Regions from separate parts of the Tatumella citrea genome, predicted to be linked through region 4. Evidence: predicted binding sites of a transcription regulator. Region 4 holds the regulator's gene; each other region holds the start of a gene.

Region 1 (4,204 bases), 1.9 Mb from region 4:
CAAAATAGAGATACCATTTGCCGTTGACCAGGTGCAGCTCAGGTGCCCAGATGAGTTCACTCATTGGCCCGTTATCAGGTTTGCGCCAAACCACCACTGCTGGAGCAGAAGGTAAATCTTCCAGCCGGTCAGCTTTGCGTATTTCCAGCCGGTCATATTCCGGTACCGAGGCTACAAAGTAGTAGTGCTGCTGGTGGCGGATAATAAACGGATCTGCGCGTTGTTCTATAAACGGATTTGGCCAGTTCTGCATGACAGCTCCTTTAATTTCCTGGCAGTATTTGCGGACGTACGTTAGTTATCGTCTGACGCTCACGATGTTCCGCTTTTACCTGACGATAAAGATCAGCAATACCGGAATAATTCCTTCTGCGTTTTTCCAGATCCGACTGGATCTGCTTCATCAGGCTGCGGTCAACTTTCAACAGTCTGACGACACCGGCGGTCAGCAGGTAACCGAATGCGGGGATCAGTGTAAATAGCAGCACAATACCGGCTAACGCCTGAGGTGACTGAGTTGTGGCACTGGCGTTATAGCCGTAATGTGACAGCAGGAAGGCGACCAGTGCTCCGGCAATAGCCAGACCGCATTTCAGGAAGAAAATATTGCCGGAAAAACTGATTCCAGTCAGACGCTTACCGGTCTTCCATTCGCCGTAATCATCCACATCGGCCATCAGCGACCAGTGCAGCGGAGAAGGGATCTGGTGCAGAATATTCAGTAAAAAATAGAGGCAGGTCACCAGGACTACCGCCTGCGGGTTAACAAACCAGAATCCGGCTGAAAACAAGGCAAGTACGATATTGGTCCAGAAAAATACTTTCAGTTTGCACCAGCGATCGGTCAGTGGTCCTGCCAGCATACTGCCAATCATCATTCCGACCACCCCGAGGCTGATAAAGAAGGTGGCGAATCCGGCACTTTGTTGCATAACCCTTGTCACGTAATACATCACCGCGGCCATACGGATAAAGCCCGGACAGACATTACATAGCGTCAGCAGCAACATTCTGATCCACTGGTCGTTCTTCCAGACATTACGCAGATCTTTACGCCAGGCATCGTGTGAAGGTACCGCTGCATGGATACGTTCTTTAACGTTAAAAAAGCAAAAGAAAAACAGGCACATGCCGATTACCGATAACACCACCATGGCTGACTGGTAGCCTCTGGCTTTATTTCCACCACCAAACCACTCTGTCATGGGTAGCAGTGACAAGGTTAGTAACAGGGTGGCTACGCCGACCATCACAAACCGCCAGGACTGACAAGCCACCCGTTCAACCGGATCATTGGTGATAACTCCTCCCAGTGAACAGTAAGGAATATTCACCATGGTGTAGGTCATCGACATCAGGGCATAGGTGGCGAAGGCATAAATAACTTTAGCCTGATAACTCCAGTCCGGAGTGGTGAACATCAGAATACTGGCGATGGCAAAAGGAACCGCGCCCCACAGCAACCACGGTCTGAAACGGCCCCAACGGGTTACTGTCCGGTCAGCAATGACTCCCATGATAGGATCTGCCACTGCATCGAGGATCCGCACTGACAACAGTAATATCCCGACCATCGCAGGGGATAACCCGAACACGTCGGTGTAGAAGAAACTGACAAACAGCATGATGGTGCCAAAAATAATGTTACATCCCGCGTCGCCGGAGGCATAACCTATTTTTTCCCGCAGAGAGAGTGCTGAGGTTGACATGGGGTTTATCCTTTTCCTGACCATCCCCGACAAAAGTTCGTGACTGCAGGCTGTCTGCCTGTCAGGGAAAACGGCAGCTAAGCATCAGGTCTACCGGTCACCGGCACTACGGCCTGGCGTGACCATCGAACCGATGATTAACCATACCCTCAGCCGCAGGCAGCTAATCTGGAAGTTATCGCTTAGTCTATGGATAAAACAGCTACGGCAGTCAGGGATGTGAAGAGGATCAACTTTCCAGGCAGCCGCCATTCACGGGACTGACCTTCCGGGCGGGGTAACAGAGGCAGATTTTGAAACGCAGTAATATGGAAAAAATCTCAGCAATGCAGGGTGGTCAGTGCACTCCGGTGTGGCTTTTCGCTGCTGCCAGGCAAGACGTGTCAGGTAAGCGCAGCACCGGACTGCGCATGTCACATATGAATAAAGTCCCCGGGCCGGACAATTGCCAGTCGTGGTTACGAATCCGTCGAAAAATCACTCCCGCCAGACAAAATTTAACCGAGAACTCTGAGAGGTTCTCCGTTAAGCCAGGCCTGGATATCTTCAATCGCCTGCCCAAAAAAGGTGTGATAATTAGTATCGCTGACATAGCCAAGATGCGGGGTGGCCAGCAGATTCCGGGTAGTACGGTAAACCGATCCGGCAGCCAGAGGTTCCTGCTCAAAAACATCAATAGCCGCAGCGGCGATATCGCCGTTTTCCAGTGCCCTCACCAGTGCACCTTCAGCGATTAATTCAGCGCGCGAGGTATTAATCAACAGCGCGGTTTTTTTCATCTGCTGCAAATCAGAATAACTAATAATGCCGTGGCTACGTGGTGAGCTGACCAGATGCAGAGTGATAACATCGGCCAGTTGCAAAATTTCCCTTTTAGATGCCACAAATGTAACACCCTGCTGTTGGGCCTGAGCTTCGGTCAGATTACTGCTCCAGGCGTACACTTCCATGCCGAAAGCCTGCGCATAGCGGGCAATAAGCTTACCGGTTTTCCCCAGACCAATAATCCCTAACTTTTTGCCCTGCAGAGTCATCCCCACAGTGCTTTGCCAGGGACCATTCGCCGCTAATGCCGATGATTCACTGCAAATCTGCCGTGACAGCGCCAGTAATAATCCCCATGCCAGTTCGGCAGGCGGCACGCTGCTGCTTTCGGTACCACACACGGTTATTCCCAACTCTGTAGCCGCGGCGATATCGATTGCCGCATTTCGCATCCCACTGGTCACTATCAGTTTTAGTGACGGGAGCTGGCTGAGCAGTTGCCGGGCGATAGCGGTGCGTTCGCGCATCACTACCAGGATGGTCGCATCTTTCAGCACTTCGATTTGTTGATCAAGGCTGCTGAGTGGTGAGTGAAGAGTATGGATGCTGATACTTTGCGGCAGTTTTGACCAGTCGGCCATTTTTTCAGCAACAGACTGATAATCATCAAGGATAAAACATTTATACGGTTGCATAGCCTGTCCTTCCTGTTGATGTAAACACCGCCGGATGCTCGTCAGGTAACGAAACTATTGCTCCGGCTATTTTGCATCATGATCGTAACAGATTCTCAGGATCATCCATTAAATCAATGTAATAACCCAGAATATATCCTCTATTAACTACAAATTACGCTTCCAGGTAAGACATATGTTTTTAAAGTGTTAAAGGAATGGTAACAAAGTATGTTGTTGCACTATGTGAACCTATGTTGTACTTGGTACACTCCTGCACTGAGCTATGACCGTGAACCGCGACTTTTGTTCTGCAGCAAGTGAATGCCTTGCTGCAGAGCAAATCCTGAAAGCCTGCCTTTCTGCAAATAACCTCCGGTATTGGTTGCTCAGATATTCCCCGACGCTATCCGGCAGCAGATCGCTACTGTGAGCCGGTTTTAAGGAACTGATAATGAAAGAAAATTCTCAACCGCCGGCAGCATCGCGGCGAAAATTTTTACAGACAGCCCTGGCCATTATTCCTTCTACCGCTCTGGCCACCAGTGTCGTGCCTGCTGCTCTGGCGGCCGAACAGACCAAAAATCCCACCCGTGATTATGTGCCGGTCTTTTTTAAAGACGATGAGTGGCGGTTTATTATCGCGGCCACCGATGTGCTGATCCCGGGGGATGAATATGGCCCTGGCGCCGTGAGTGAAGGAGTTCCGGTGTTTATCGACCGGCAGATGGAAATGCCTTATGGCTACGGTCAGTTGTGGTACATGAAACCGCCTTTTCAGGAAGGATCTCCACTGCTGGGTTACCAGAAAAACCTGACTCCACGGGATATCTATCGACGGGGGATCGCCGCCCTGAATAAAGCCTGCCAGACCACTTATCAGCATCCGTTCGCCTCACTGGCGACAGCAGATAAAGTTCAGGTAATGGAAGATTTGGAATCCGGAAAGCTGGTGACCGAAGACGTTGACGGCAAACTGTTTTTTGCACAGTTACTGGAAAATACCAAAGAAGGATACCTTGCCGATCCGATTCACGGGGGCAATCAGACAATGGC
Region 2 (4,204 bases), 2.0 Mb from region 4:
AACGGCTGATCGCGGTGTGTCACCCGCAGTTAATGACCGGAGAAGACCCTCAGCAATTACTGAACCGGTTACCGCGGATTCATCGCCGGCAAAATCCCGACGCCTGGGCACATTTCGCTGATATCGCAGGTATTCACCTCGATCATCCGTTGCAGGGCGCTATTGTGGATCTGCATGAGATGGCGATAGCCGTTGCTGTTGCCGGTGACGGGGTGGCATTGATTCCGGAAGTGTATGTTCAAAGAGAGCTTGCTACGGGGCAACTGGTTTCTCCCTGGAGCCATTCGGCCTTACTCAGTAAAACTTTCTGTCTGATACTGCCAGCCACTGTCGGGCAGGAACATTCAGCACTGCATGATTTTGCCTGCTGGCTGATATCTCTGGCCGACCAGACTGTGTTTTCAGAATAATCGCTGCGATTTTTTAGCGGGCAACATTGCATTCTCAGTCATCACGGAAAACACTTAGCGGGGTACATTTACTTCGGAGATTCAACGATGAGTGGAAAGTATGAAGTTTTTCTGGGAAAAGATCAGCAATACTATTTCCGTCTGAAAGCTGCTAACGGAGAAGTGATCCTCAGCAGTGAGGGCTATGTGAATAAAAGCGGTTGTCTGAATGGCATTGCCTCGGTACAGAAAAATAGTCCCGAAGATCATAATTATGAACGTCTGACAGCCAAAAATGATGCCCCTTACTTTACGCTGAAAGCCGCGAATCATCAGGTTATTGGCCGTAGTGAGATGTACAGCTCCGTTGCTGCACGGGAAAAAGGCATTTAGTCAGTGAAAAAAAATGGCGCCAGTAGCACGATTAACGAACTGCCGGCGCACTAAATATAATGGCATTATCCCCGGCTGGCCTGGGATAATTTCACAGATTAGAACGAAGTTGCGGGTATTTTTTCAGACTGTACAGACACCACACCAGGCTAATCAGTGCAAATGCAGATCCTACATAGCCTACGAGATTCATTCCCAGATGGCTGATGACCTGATTACCGATCAACGCGCCAGCACCAATCCCAATATTATAAATGCCTGACATCAGTGACATTGACACATCGGTTGCATCCGGTGCCAGTGACAAAACCCGCACCTGCATCGACAGGTTAATCAGCATCATTGCAATTCCCCAGACAATACAGACGGTCATGATTGCCGGAGCATGCGTTGAGGTGACTAAGAACAGCCCCATGCAAAGAGTTATGGCTGCTATCGCTCCGGAAAGGAGTGACGAAGGAAAGCGTTTACCCAGGGTACTGAACAGCACGCTGCCAAAGATACCTGCAGCCCCGAACAGCAGTAACAGCAGGGTAGTGAAATTAGCACCCTGTTGAGCCAGTTGCTGCATAAAGGGTTCAATGTAGCTGTAAGCGGTATAATGGGCTGTCACTACCAGTGTAACCAGCAGATACATGCTCATCAGCGCCGGACGGCGAATCAGCATTGGCAGGCTTTTTAACGAACCAGTATGTTCACTTGGCAGTTTTGGCAGCAGTCTGGCAAGCATTACCATCAACACCAGTGAAGAAACCGCAATAATGCCAAAGGTTGTACGCCAGCCCATGGTCTGTCCGATTATCCGCCCAAGCGGGACACCCAGAACCATAGCCAGTGCAGTTCCTGTTGCAATCATACTCAGGGCCTGGGTTTTTTTACCCGGAGGTGCAATCCGGATAGCCAGCGATGCGTTAATTGACCAGAAAACCGCATGGGTTACCGCGATCCCGATGCGGGAAACCAGTAATGCATTGAAGTTCCAGGCGACAGCTGAGAGCACATGGCTGGCAATAAAAATTGAAAACAGAATAACCAGTAAAATTCGTCGCTCAACATTGCGGGTAAGCAACATTAATGGCAGTGACAACAGAGCTACACACCAGGCGTAGATCGTCAGCATAATCCCCACATCGGCAGTTTGCATACCGAAACTGGTTCCAATATCAGACAGTAAACCGACGGGTACAAACTCCGTGGTATTAAAGATAAAGGCGGCGACAGCCATCAACAGTACCCGTAGCCACGCTGTTTTGCGGGACACGGGACGGGAATGTAACGGACTTTCATTGACGGAGGGTGATTCGGCGGTCATAAGAAAAAGGGTTTTCCTCAGCATTAAGTGATCTAACTCACAAAGTGCTGCTATTGTGACGAATTTAAAGACAGGATTAAACCCTTAATTCAGCTTATCTTCTGCAAAAACGATTCATTTACGTGATGAACGACGCCGTGTTGGCATCATTCTTAGCAGTGTGTCATCGCGGAACAGAAAATGGTGTGCGATAGCGGCAAGGGCATGTAATCCAATCAGCCAGTAGCCAAAATTAGCCAGTGTCTCATGCCAGTTAATGATTTGGCGGCTGAGGGTGAAATCCGGATGATCCGTCACCGGCATAGGAATACCAAACACCAGCCATTGTTGGCCACGGACATAGCGGGAAGATACACCCAGTATCGGTAATACCAGAAATAACAGATATAAGAGTTTATGAGCCAGAGAAGAAAGCAGATGCTGCCACTGTTTCAAAGGTGGTGTTACCGGTGGTGCCGGATAACGAAAACGAAGTAATAGCCGGACACACATCACCGCAAACACCAGAATGCCGCAACTGAAATGAGTTACGATTATCGTTTTACCCTGCCAGGATCCCCGTGTCGCAAACCCGCGCAGCTCAATAGTACTGTAAACGATGATCAGTAACAGTAATGTTAACCAGTGCAGGCGGATTTGCCAGTGCTGATATTTATTCTGAAAATCCGGCATAGCGTTCTCCGTCTGCAATCAGGCAGTTCAGGTGTCAATGTTATCGACATGTTACAATGAACAATGTGAAGAAAAGTATAGGCAGGATTATAATTTTAATTAAAAATTATTACGGGCTGAAATTATCAACATGGGCGGGTTTGCTGCCGGTAATCTGAATAGTACCGGCAGCAGGCAGGAGATTTAGCGGGGAACTGTTTGTACCCGTTGCATCAGTTTATAACCAACAAAGAGTGCTAAAACCAACAGCACGGCAATAAATGCGGTAACACCCGGCCAGCCATAATTGCGCCAGAAGATACCACCGGAAGTGCCTGCAACACTCGAACCCAGGTAATAACTGAACAGGTACATCGAAGATGCCTGGCCTTTAGCCCGTTTAGCACGAAGTCCAATCCAGCTACTGGCAATGGAGTGTGCGGCGAAAAAGCCACCGGTGAACATCAACAGACCCGGCAGGATCATCCAGACCGAAGAAAACAGCGTGATCAGCACACCAGCCAGCATCAGGCCGGTTGAAAATAAGAATACCGGACCGCGGCCAAACCTTACACTCATGGCACCTGCTTTAGGCGAACTCCACGAGCCGGCAAGATAAACGATCGAAATTAATCCGACGGTCGCCTGGCTCATAGAATAGGGCGCATGCAGTAAACGGTAACCGATATAATTAAACAGGGTGACAAATGCCCCCATGACCAGGAAACCGATAAGAAACAGCAGCGGCAACCCTTTATCCCGGAAATGAAGTCTGAAATTAATCAGTAATACTTTCGGGCGTAATCGAACGGCTCTGAAATGCCGTGAATCAGGTAAGATTTTCCAGAACATAAACGCTGCAGCCAGTGCACAGCAACCAATACTGAGAATTGCTATCCGCCAGTTAAAAAAATCAGTAATCACACCGGTCAGTAAACGTCCGCTCATCCCTCCGATGGAATTCCCGCTGATATAAAGGCCCATGGTAAAGGCCAGCACGCCGGGATGAATTTCTTCACTAAGGTAGGTCATCGCCACCGCAGCAACACCACTGAGTGATAAACCAATCAGTGCGCGCATGATAAGTATGCCGGTCCAGCTGGTCATCAGCCCTGAAGCCAGAGTACAGCAGGCAGCCAGAATCAGGGCACCAACCATCATCGATTTACGGCCGATAGCATCAGATATGGCCCCAGTAATTAACAGGCCAAGTGCCATACATGCGGTAGAGACAGAAAGTGATACTGAACTGAGCGCCGGGGAAATATCAAACTGATGGGAAAGAACCGGCAATATTGGCTGAACACAATAAAGCTGGGCAAAGGTGGCAAGGCCGGCGGAAAAAAGAGCTACGGTAACCTGGATAAATGACGAAGTGCCGCGGGTAATATAAGGCGATTTACCGCTGCGTTGGGCAGGACTCTCTTCTTCCGCTGACGGAAGAGTTGTCGCCCGGGAC
Region 3 (4,204 bases), 780 kb from region 4:
ATGCGCACCGGCAATGGCTCCCATGATTGACGCGCCCTGAGGCTTGTCAGTTTTATAGCCTTTACCGGCAACAAAAGCAGCACCGCCGTTAGAGAACTGAATAATGACCGGCGCTTTGGCTTTCGCTGCAGCTTCCAGTACCGCATTGATGGAGTCACTGCCTACGCAGTTAACTGCTGGCAGAGCAAAGTGATTTTCTTTGGCTACTTTGAAGATTTTCTGTACATCTTCACCAGTAACTACACCAGGTTTTACGAAATCAAAAATTTTAGACATAACATTGTCCTGTTTCGTTGGCCGTAAACGGAAGCCCGTCAATCGGGCAAAATCGGTGCAGCCATCCGGCCACACCTGCTGCTGAATTACTGTTTTGCGCGCTCTTCCAGCATAGCAACTGCCGGAAGTTTTTTGCCTTCAACAAATTCCAGGAAAGCGCCGCCACCAGTGGAGATGTAAGAGATTTTGTTCTCAATCCCGAACAGGTCAATCGCGGCCAGAGTATCGCCACCACCGGCAACAGAGAATGCTTCGCTGTCAGCAATCGCATTTGCAACGATCTCGGTACCTTTACGGAAGTTAGGGAATTCAAATACCCCTACCGGACCATTCCACAGAATTGTTTTGGCTTCTTTAAGAATCTTCGCCATAGCCTGCGCTGTTTCATCACCGAAATCCATGATCTCTTCGTTGTCCTGAACTTCAGACACTTTTTTCACGGTAGCAGGTGCAGTTTCAGAAAACTCTGTACCTACACGGGAGTCGACAGGAACCGGAATACCATACTGATCGCGCAGTTTTCTCGCAGCGTCGACAAATTCTGGTTCGTACAGTGATTTACCGACGTTGTTATCGATAGCCACGAAGGTATTGGCGATACCACCACCCACAATCACCGTATCGGCAATATTGACCAGAGACTGCAGCACATCAAACTTGGTAGAAACTTTCGAACCACCCACCACAGCAACCATCGGACGAGCCGGGTTGCTCATTGCTTTACCCAGGGCTTCCAGTTCTGCAGACAGCAGTGGACCGGCGCAGGCGATTGGCGCAAATTTGCCGACGCCGTGAGTAGATGCCTGAGCACGGTGTGCGGTACCAAAAGCATCCATCACAAATACATCACACAGTGCCGCGTATTTTTTCGACAGGGTTTCGTCGTCTTTCTTCTCGCCCTTGTTGAAACGGACGTTTTCCAGCACCACCAGCTCACCGGCCTGTACATCGACACCATCCAGGTAGTCTTTTGCCAGTTTCACGCTGGTACCACTCAGTTTATCTTTCAGGTAGTTCACCACCGGCAACAGGGAGAATTCTTCGTTGTACTCACCTTCCGTCGGACGACCCAGATGCGAGGTCACCATCACTTTTGCACCCTGCTTCAGTGCCGATTCAATCGTTGGTAATGATGCACGAATACGGGCATCTGACGTTACTTTCCCTTCTTTTACCGGCACATTAAGATCGGCACGAATCAGTACACGTTTACCCGCAAGATCCAGATCGGTCATTTTAATTACAGACATGGTGAATCCTCTCGTTAACTCTCATATGTTTTGCCAGGCGCAAGCGCGCCTTACCTGAAATTACCTGCAGACATTGCTAACGTAGTATCCAGCATACGGTTAGCAAAGCCCCATTCGTTATCGCACCATACCAGGGTTTTCACCAGGTGCTGACCACTGACCCGGGTCTGAGTACCATCCACGATGGCGCTGTGCGGATCATGGTTAAAATCAACAGAAACTAACGGTAATTCCGTGTAGTCGACTATACCACGAAATACCCCGTGGGCAGCGTTTTGCAACACTGCATTAACTTCTGCGGCAGAGACTGCCGTTTCCAGCGTGACGCTCAAATCAATCGCCGTCACGTTAATCACGGGCACCCGAACGGCTATCGCTTCAAACCGATCCGAAAATTTCGGAAGTATCCGTGTAATCCCCGCCGCCAGTTTGGTATCGACCGGAATAATGGACTGGCTCGCGGCACGTGTCCGGCGCAAATCATCATGGTATGCGTCCAGAACCTGTTGATCGTGCATCGATGAGTGAATAGTAGTAACCGTTCCCGACACGATACTAAAAGCATCATCCAGCAATTTAATCACAGGAATAATACAGTTAGTGGTACAGGAAGCATTAGACACTATCCGGTCATCTTCCCGTAGCGCCTGATGATTAACTCCGTAGACCACGGTAGCATCCAGGTCATTGCCTCCGGGATGAGAGAACAATACCTTTTTAGCACCCGCCGCCAGGTGTGCTTCTCCATCAGCACGGCTGCCATATTTACCGGTACAGTCCAGCACAATATCGATATCCAGCTCAGACCACGGTAAATCTTTAATCAATGGTTCATGCAGCAGACGGATGGTGTCCCGGCCTACTTTCAGTAACTCATCTTCCAGCCGGACCTCATAAGCAAAGCGACCATGGCTGGTGTCGTATTTCAGTAAATGGGCAATCCCTTCACTGTCAGCCAGCTCATTGATTGCGATGACCGAAATTTCGGTATGACGTCCGCTTTCATATAGCGCCCGCAGCACACCCCGGCCAATACGTCCAAAACCATTAATAGCAATTCTGATGGTCATTTCACTACCATTACCTTAAACCGCCGCCACGGTACTTTCTGTTACCGTCACAGCCTCTGTCAGTCTGATTACAACAGCACAACAATCATTGATGGTGCCATTGAAGAAGCCCAACTGAAACGCTTCAGCTGAGAATAAATCATGCCTGGTCACACGGGAATGACTGAGATCAACTGTGATCTTAATATTTCGATCAGCTTCACATTTTTAACCAATGATTGTGCATAAATAAAACAGTTAGCCGGTTCCGGCTGCAGTTAAAAAAACAGCATGACAGGAATCTGCCATGCTGAGAGATTAACAGCTGACTCAAAATGCTGTTACAGGATGGCTTTTGCTTTCGCTACCACGTTATCCACGGTAAAGCCGAACTCTTTAAACAGCAGATCTGCCGGGGCAGACTCACCGAAAGTGGTCATCCCTACAATCGCACCTTTCAGGCCTGTGTATTTGAACCAGTAGTCGGCAATGCCTGCTTCCACTGCCACACGGGCGCTGACGGCCGCAGGCAGTACAGATTCACGGTAAGCCGCATCCTGTTTGTCGAAGGCATCGGTGGATGGCATAGAAACCACACGCACTTTACGTCCTTCAGCAGTCAGTTTGTCCGCCGCGTCCACCGCCAGAGAAACCTCTGAACCGGTGGCAATCAGGATCAGTTCCGGCTGGCCGTCGCTGTCTTTCAGGATATAACCGCCACGGGCCACGTTCGCCAGCTGCTCAGCACTGCGCGGCTGCTGGATCAGGTTCTGACGGGAGAAAATCAGCGCACTCGGGCCGTCCTGACGTTCAATCGCATATTTCCAGGCCACTGCAGATTCCACCTGGTCACACGGACGCCAGGTGCTCATGTTAGGCGTGGTACGCAGACTGGCCAGCTGTTCAACCGGCTGGTGAGTCGGGCCGTCTTCACCCAGACCGATAGAGTCATGGGTATACACCATGATCTGGCGGATTTTCATCAGTGCTGCCATACGCGCCGCATTACGGGCATATTCGACAAACATCAGGAAGGTCGCGGTGTACGGCAGGAAACCACCGTGCAGGGCCAGACCGTTGGCAATCGCGGTCATACCGAATTCACGGACACCGTAATGGATGTAGTTACCGGCCGGGTCTTCGTTAAGCGGTTTGGAGCCGGACCACATGGTCAGGTTACTTGGTGCCAGGTCAGCTGAGCCGCCCAGATATTCCGGCAGCAGTTTGCCGAAAGCTTCAATGGCATTCTGTGAGGCTTTACGGCTGGCGATATTTGCCGGATTTGCCTGCAGCTGCTCAACATATTTCTGAGATTCGGCCTGCCAGTTTGCCGGCAGCTGGCCGGTGGTACGACGCTGGTACTCTTTTGCCAGTTCAGGGAAGGCTTCGCGGTAAGCCGCAAATTTCTGGTTCCACGCCTGCTCTTTTTCCTGGCCGGCAGCCTTGGCATCCCAGGCTGCATAAATATCAGCAGGGATTTCAAACGGAGGGTAGTTCCAGCCCAGCTGTTTACGGGTCAGTGCAATTTCGTCATTACCCAGAGCCGCGCCGTGGGCATCATGAGTTCCGGCTTTGTTCGGTGAGCCGAAACCAATCACGGTTTTACACATCAGCAGTGACGGCTTGTCT
Region 4 (4,204 bases):
AAATATCTGCATACCTATGATGAAGCTGTGCCCTGGAAGCAGGTTCCCGGAACATTTACGCCCTGGCAGCCACTGGCGGATAACACGGATGTGTTGTTCTATGAAGGTTTGCACGGCGGGATTGTTACTGATCAGCATAACGTTGCCGATAAAGTGGATCTGATGGTGGGTGTGGTACCTATCGTCAACCTGGAGTGGATTCAGAAGCTGGTCAGGGATATGCGTGAACGCAGTCATTCCAGAGAAGCAGTCATGGATTCTGTGGTGCGTTCAATGGATGATTATATTAATTACATCACTCCGCAGTTCTCACGCACTCACATTAATTTCCAACGCGTTCCGACGGTCGATACTTCGAATCCTTTTGCCGCCAAAACTATCCCGTCACTCGATGAAAGTTTTGTCGTGATTCATTTCCGTGGTCTGGAAGAAATTAACTATCCCTATTTACTGGCCATGATTCAGGGGTCGTTTATTTCACATATCAATACATTAGTGGTGCCTGGCGGGAAAATGGGGCTGGCGATGGAGCTGATTATGACGCCCCTGGTAAAACGACTGATGGAAGAACGCAGTTTCAACTAAGGCCACGGATCCCCAAGAGGCATCCGTGACCGCCTTGTCAGCGATTAATCACTTCAAAGCTATGGGTAATATTCACGCCTTTACCCAGCATTAATGAAACGGAACAATACTTTTCTGCAGACAGCGTGACTGCCCGTTCAACGACGTTATCTGAAAGATTATGACCGCTGACAACAAAATGCAGATTAATATGAGTAAATAAGCGGGGTGCTTCTTCGCGACGTTCCGAAGTCAGTTTCACCTCACAATCAGTCACCTCATGGCGGCCTTTTTGCAGGATAGAGACTACGTCAATAGCGCTGCAACTTCCGGTCGCCATCAGAACCATTTCCATCGGACTTGGGGCTTTATCGCCTGAGTTACCGTCCATCAGAACCTGGTGCCCGGACGCAGACTCCCCGATAAAGTTTAGCCCTTCGACCCATTTCACACGTGCCTGCATTATGCTCACTCTCAATTGCTAAAATTTCCGCCAGATTACTCCTTCAGAGTATAAACAGCAATCGGCCCCAAATGACAAAAGTCAGACAAGACAACAGGAGACAGTTTCGTCAGGGTATGCTACAAACAAAGGGGTAGAGTTTTTTTACCCGATGACAACTATGGCTAAACGAGCAGGATCATCAGAACGGAGCCTGACTGATTATCGTAAATGCCAGCCGAAAATGCCCTATGATTTCAGCGCCCCACAGGAGCTTACCCCCTGTGTTTCCGGCACGATTACAACAGAGGATAGAAGAGAATGGTTCTTGGTAAACCACAAACAGACCCTACATTAGAATGGTTCCTGTCCCATTGTCATATTCACAAATACCCCTCCAAAAGCACACTTATCCATCAGGGTGAGAAAGCGGAAACCCTCTACTATATTGTTAAGGGTTCCGTCGCAGTTCTGATTAAAGATGAAGAAGGAAAGGAGATGATCCTCTCTTATCTGAATCAGGGTGATTTTATTGGAGAGTTGGGATTATTTGAGGAAGGTCAGGAACGTAGCGCCTGGGTTCGTGCCAAAGTGGCATGTGAGGTTGCTGAAATTTCATATAAGAAATTTCGCCAGCTTATCCAGGTGAATCCCGAGATTCTGATGCGCTTGTCATCTCAGATGGCCCGGCGCCTGCAGGTCACTTCTGAGAAAGTGGGCAACCTTGCCTTCCTTGATGTGACTGGACGTATCGCTCAGACACTGCTTAACCTGGCACGCCAGCCGGATGCAATGACTCACCCGGATGGAATGCAGATTAAAATTACCCGTCAGGAAATTGGCCAGATTGTTGGCTGTTCCCGCGAGACAGTAGGACGAATTCTTAAGATGCTGGAAGACCAGAATCTTATCTCAGCACATGGGAAAACAATCGTCGTCTACGGTACCCGTTAATTTGTGATATGCACGGCAGGTCCCTGCCGTGTTCCGTTTTATTGTCTACCTGCGGTTGTATCTGATGTGGCGCAGAATTATTTATCATCCGGAAGTTAATTACGCACTGCGCCAAACGCTGGTCCTCTGCCTCCCTGTTGCAATTGGCTGGTTGGCTGGCGATCTGCAAAAAGGGCTGCTTTTCTCGCTGGTTCCCGCATGCTGTAATCTTTCCGGGCTGGATACCCCACACCGTCATTTTTTTAAGCGCATCATTATCGGCGGCTCTCTGTTTGCCTTCAGCAGCTACCTGTTGCAATGGTTACTGCAACATAATGTGCCGCTGCCATTTATTGTCGGGATTTTACCCCTGCTGATTGGAGTCTGTGGCGAAATCAGCCCGTTACATGGCCGTCTGTTGCCGGGTGCATTGATCGCCATGACTTTTACGCTTAGCCTGGCCGGAAGAATGCCGGTATGGGGCCCGCCATTGCTGTATGGCGGCGGAACATTATGGTACGGCCTGTTTAACTGGTATTGGTTCAGACTGTCAAAAGATCAGCCTCTGCGCGAAACGCTTAGCCTGTTGTACCGGGCCCTGGCCAACTATTGTGAAGCGAAATATGCACTGCTAAGCAGCAATGATTACGACAAATCGCTACCCGCACTGCTGAATTATCAGCAAAAAGTCGTCGATCTGATAAATACTGGTTATCAGCAAATTCATATGCTGTCGGCAGAAAAAAACAGTCGCGAACGCTATCTGATCCGGACATTTATGATGGCCGAAGACCTGCAGGAGCATATTTCCGTCACTCTCAGCCAGAGCGAAGATGTCAGAGAGCTGGTAGAAAAAAGCCAGTCAGCGGAAGTGATTAAGCGCAATGCCGATCTGGTGGCTGAGCAGTTAAGAAAAACTGCCGACAACATTCTGTATCACCAGATACCTGGCAAGTTTTCGATGAAAGACTCCCTGGATGAGCTACAAAATATCGCCCGGCAGTTCCCTGACAATCCTGTCGGACAATTTTACCATTATCACTTCAGTAAAATCGCCAAAGTGCTGCAGTCGGGTATGCCGCTGTATCGTCGCGATATTATGGCAGATACTCAACGCCGCTTGCCTTTCCTGTCAGCTTTACGCAGCTATTTGTCGTTAAAATCCACGGCTTTGCGCACTGCGGGGCGTTTCTCGGTCATGCTGATGGCAGCCAGCATGTTGGCCCTGTCGCTGAATATGCCAAAACCCTACTGGGTGCTCATGACCATAATACTGGTTAGTCAGAATGGCTATACCGCAACCCGGGTACGGATTCAGCACCGTGCTCTTGGCACATTTGCCGGGCTTATTATTGCGGCTTTATCACTGAAGCTATCCACTCCGGAACCCGTTATCCTGATAACGATGCTGGTCATTACACTTTTCAGCTATCTGTTCTCCCGCCAGTATTACGGATGGGCAACCATTGGCTTTACCGTAACAGCAGTATACAGCCTGCAGCTATTATCGTTGAATGGGGTCAATTTCCTGGTTCCGCGTTTGCTGGATACACTGCTGGGCTGTCTGATAGCTTTTGCCGGCATGCTATGGCTTTGGCCCCAATGGCAAAGTGCTTTATTACGTAAAAATGCTCAGGATGTCCTTGAGACTTATCAGAAGGCCTTACAGATTCTGCTTGGACCAGAACAGACTGCCGATGTGCTGGAAAATATCAGGATCAAAGCTAACCAACGACATAATGCGCTGTTTAACTCTCTGAATCAGGCGATGCAGGAACCAGGTTTCGATAACGAATATCTGAGTGAAATGCGTCTGTGGGTGACCCATAGCCAGTTTATCGTTGAGCATATCAATGTACTGACTACACTCGCCCGTGAACACACTATGTTGACTCCTGACCTGGCACAACGCTATCTGGAATCCTGTGAAATAGCTCTGCAACAATGCCAGCAACGGTTACGCTACCAGAATGATGAAGATCACAGTAATTTTGTCATGGATGCTCCGGACAAAATACCCTTAGGTCCGGTGACTATTATGGAAAGGCAATTGGATCAGATTTTAAGTCATCTGAAGGTAATGAGGACTATTTCGTCAATTGTCTGGCGCCAACGTCCCCGTCACGGTCAGTGGCTAACGATTAAAAAAACGGACCATAAACATAACAGTGATGGCAGCCCAAAGGCCGCCACCAAAGATTAGCTTAGGCAAACAGCTTCTCTGCTGCTTTTGCCAGACGAGCCATACCTTCACGAATATCCTGT

Evidence for each region. The regulator CRP, encoded in region 4, controls carbon source genes, mostly activating them, when cyclic AMP is high. The targets are predictions, from matches to a motif close to ATGTGANNNNNNTCACAT.
Region 1: a site for CRP is predicted at 1,927-1,944, ahead of A7K98_RS12720 (glycoside-pentoside-hexuronide (GPH):cation symporter). Genes of this name have one in related genera too.
Region 2: a site for CRP is predicted at 2,120-2,137, ahead of A7K98_RS10035 (sugar transporter). Genes of this name have one in related genera too.
Region 3: a site for CRP is predicted at 2,784-2,801, ahead of epd (erythrose-4-phosphate dehydrogenase). Genes of this name have one in related genera too.

Annotation. Positions count from the first base shown of each region.
Region 1 is NZ_CP015579.1:2,668,265-2,672,468, reverse strand. Features, by position in the region: gene A7K98_RS12725 (glycoside hydrolase family 43 protein) at 1-253, opposite strand, end outside; gene A7K98_RS12720 (glycoside-pentoside-hexuronide (GPH):cation symporter) at 264-1,709, opposite strand; gene A7K98_RS12715 (D-2-hydroxyacid dehydrogenase family protein) at 2,207-3,169, opposite strand; gene A7K98_RS12710 (gluconate 2-dehydrogenase subunit 3 family protein) at 3,603-4,204, shown strand, end outside.
Region 2 is NZ_CP015579.1:2,100,681-2,104,884, reverse strand. Features, by position in the region: gene A7K98_RS10045 (LysR substrate-binding domain-containing protein) at 1-410, shown strand, start outside; gene A7K98_RS10040 (YegP family protein) at 498-782, shown strand; gene A7K98_RS10035 (sugar transporter) at 874-2,094, opposite strand; gene cybB (cytochrome b561) at 2,209-2,766, opposite strand; gene A7K98_RS10025 (MFS transporter) at 2,950-4,204, opposite strand, start outside.
Region 3 is NZ_CP015579.1:857,952-862,155, reverse strand. Features, by position in the region: gene fbaA (class II fructose-bisphosphate aldolase) at 1-276, opposite strand, end outside; gene pgk (phosphoglycerate kinase) at 363-1,526, opposite strand; gene epd (erythrose-4-phosphate dehydrogenase) at 1,577-2,596, opposite strand; gene tkt (transketolase) at 2,917-4,204, opposite strand, start outside.
Region 4 is NZ_CP015579.1:81,627-85,830, reverse strand. Features, by position in the region: gene A7K98_RS00445 (phosphoribulokinase) at 1-585, shown strand, start outside; gene A7K98_RS00440 (OsmC family protein) at 623-1,027, opposite strand; gene crp (cAMP-activated global transcriptional regulator CRP) at 1,328-1,960, shown strand; gene A7K98_RS00430 (YccS/YhfK family putative transporter) at 2,025-4,142, shown strand; gene argD (bifunctional acetylornithine/succinyldiaminopimelate transaminase) at 4,144-4,204, opposite strand, start outside.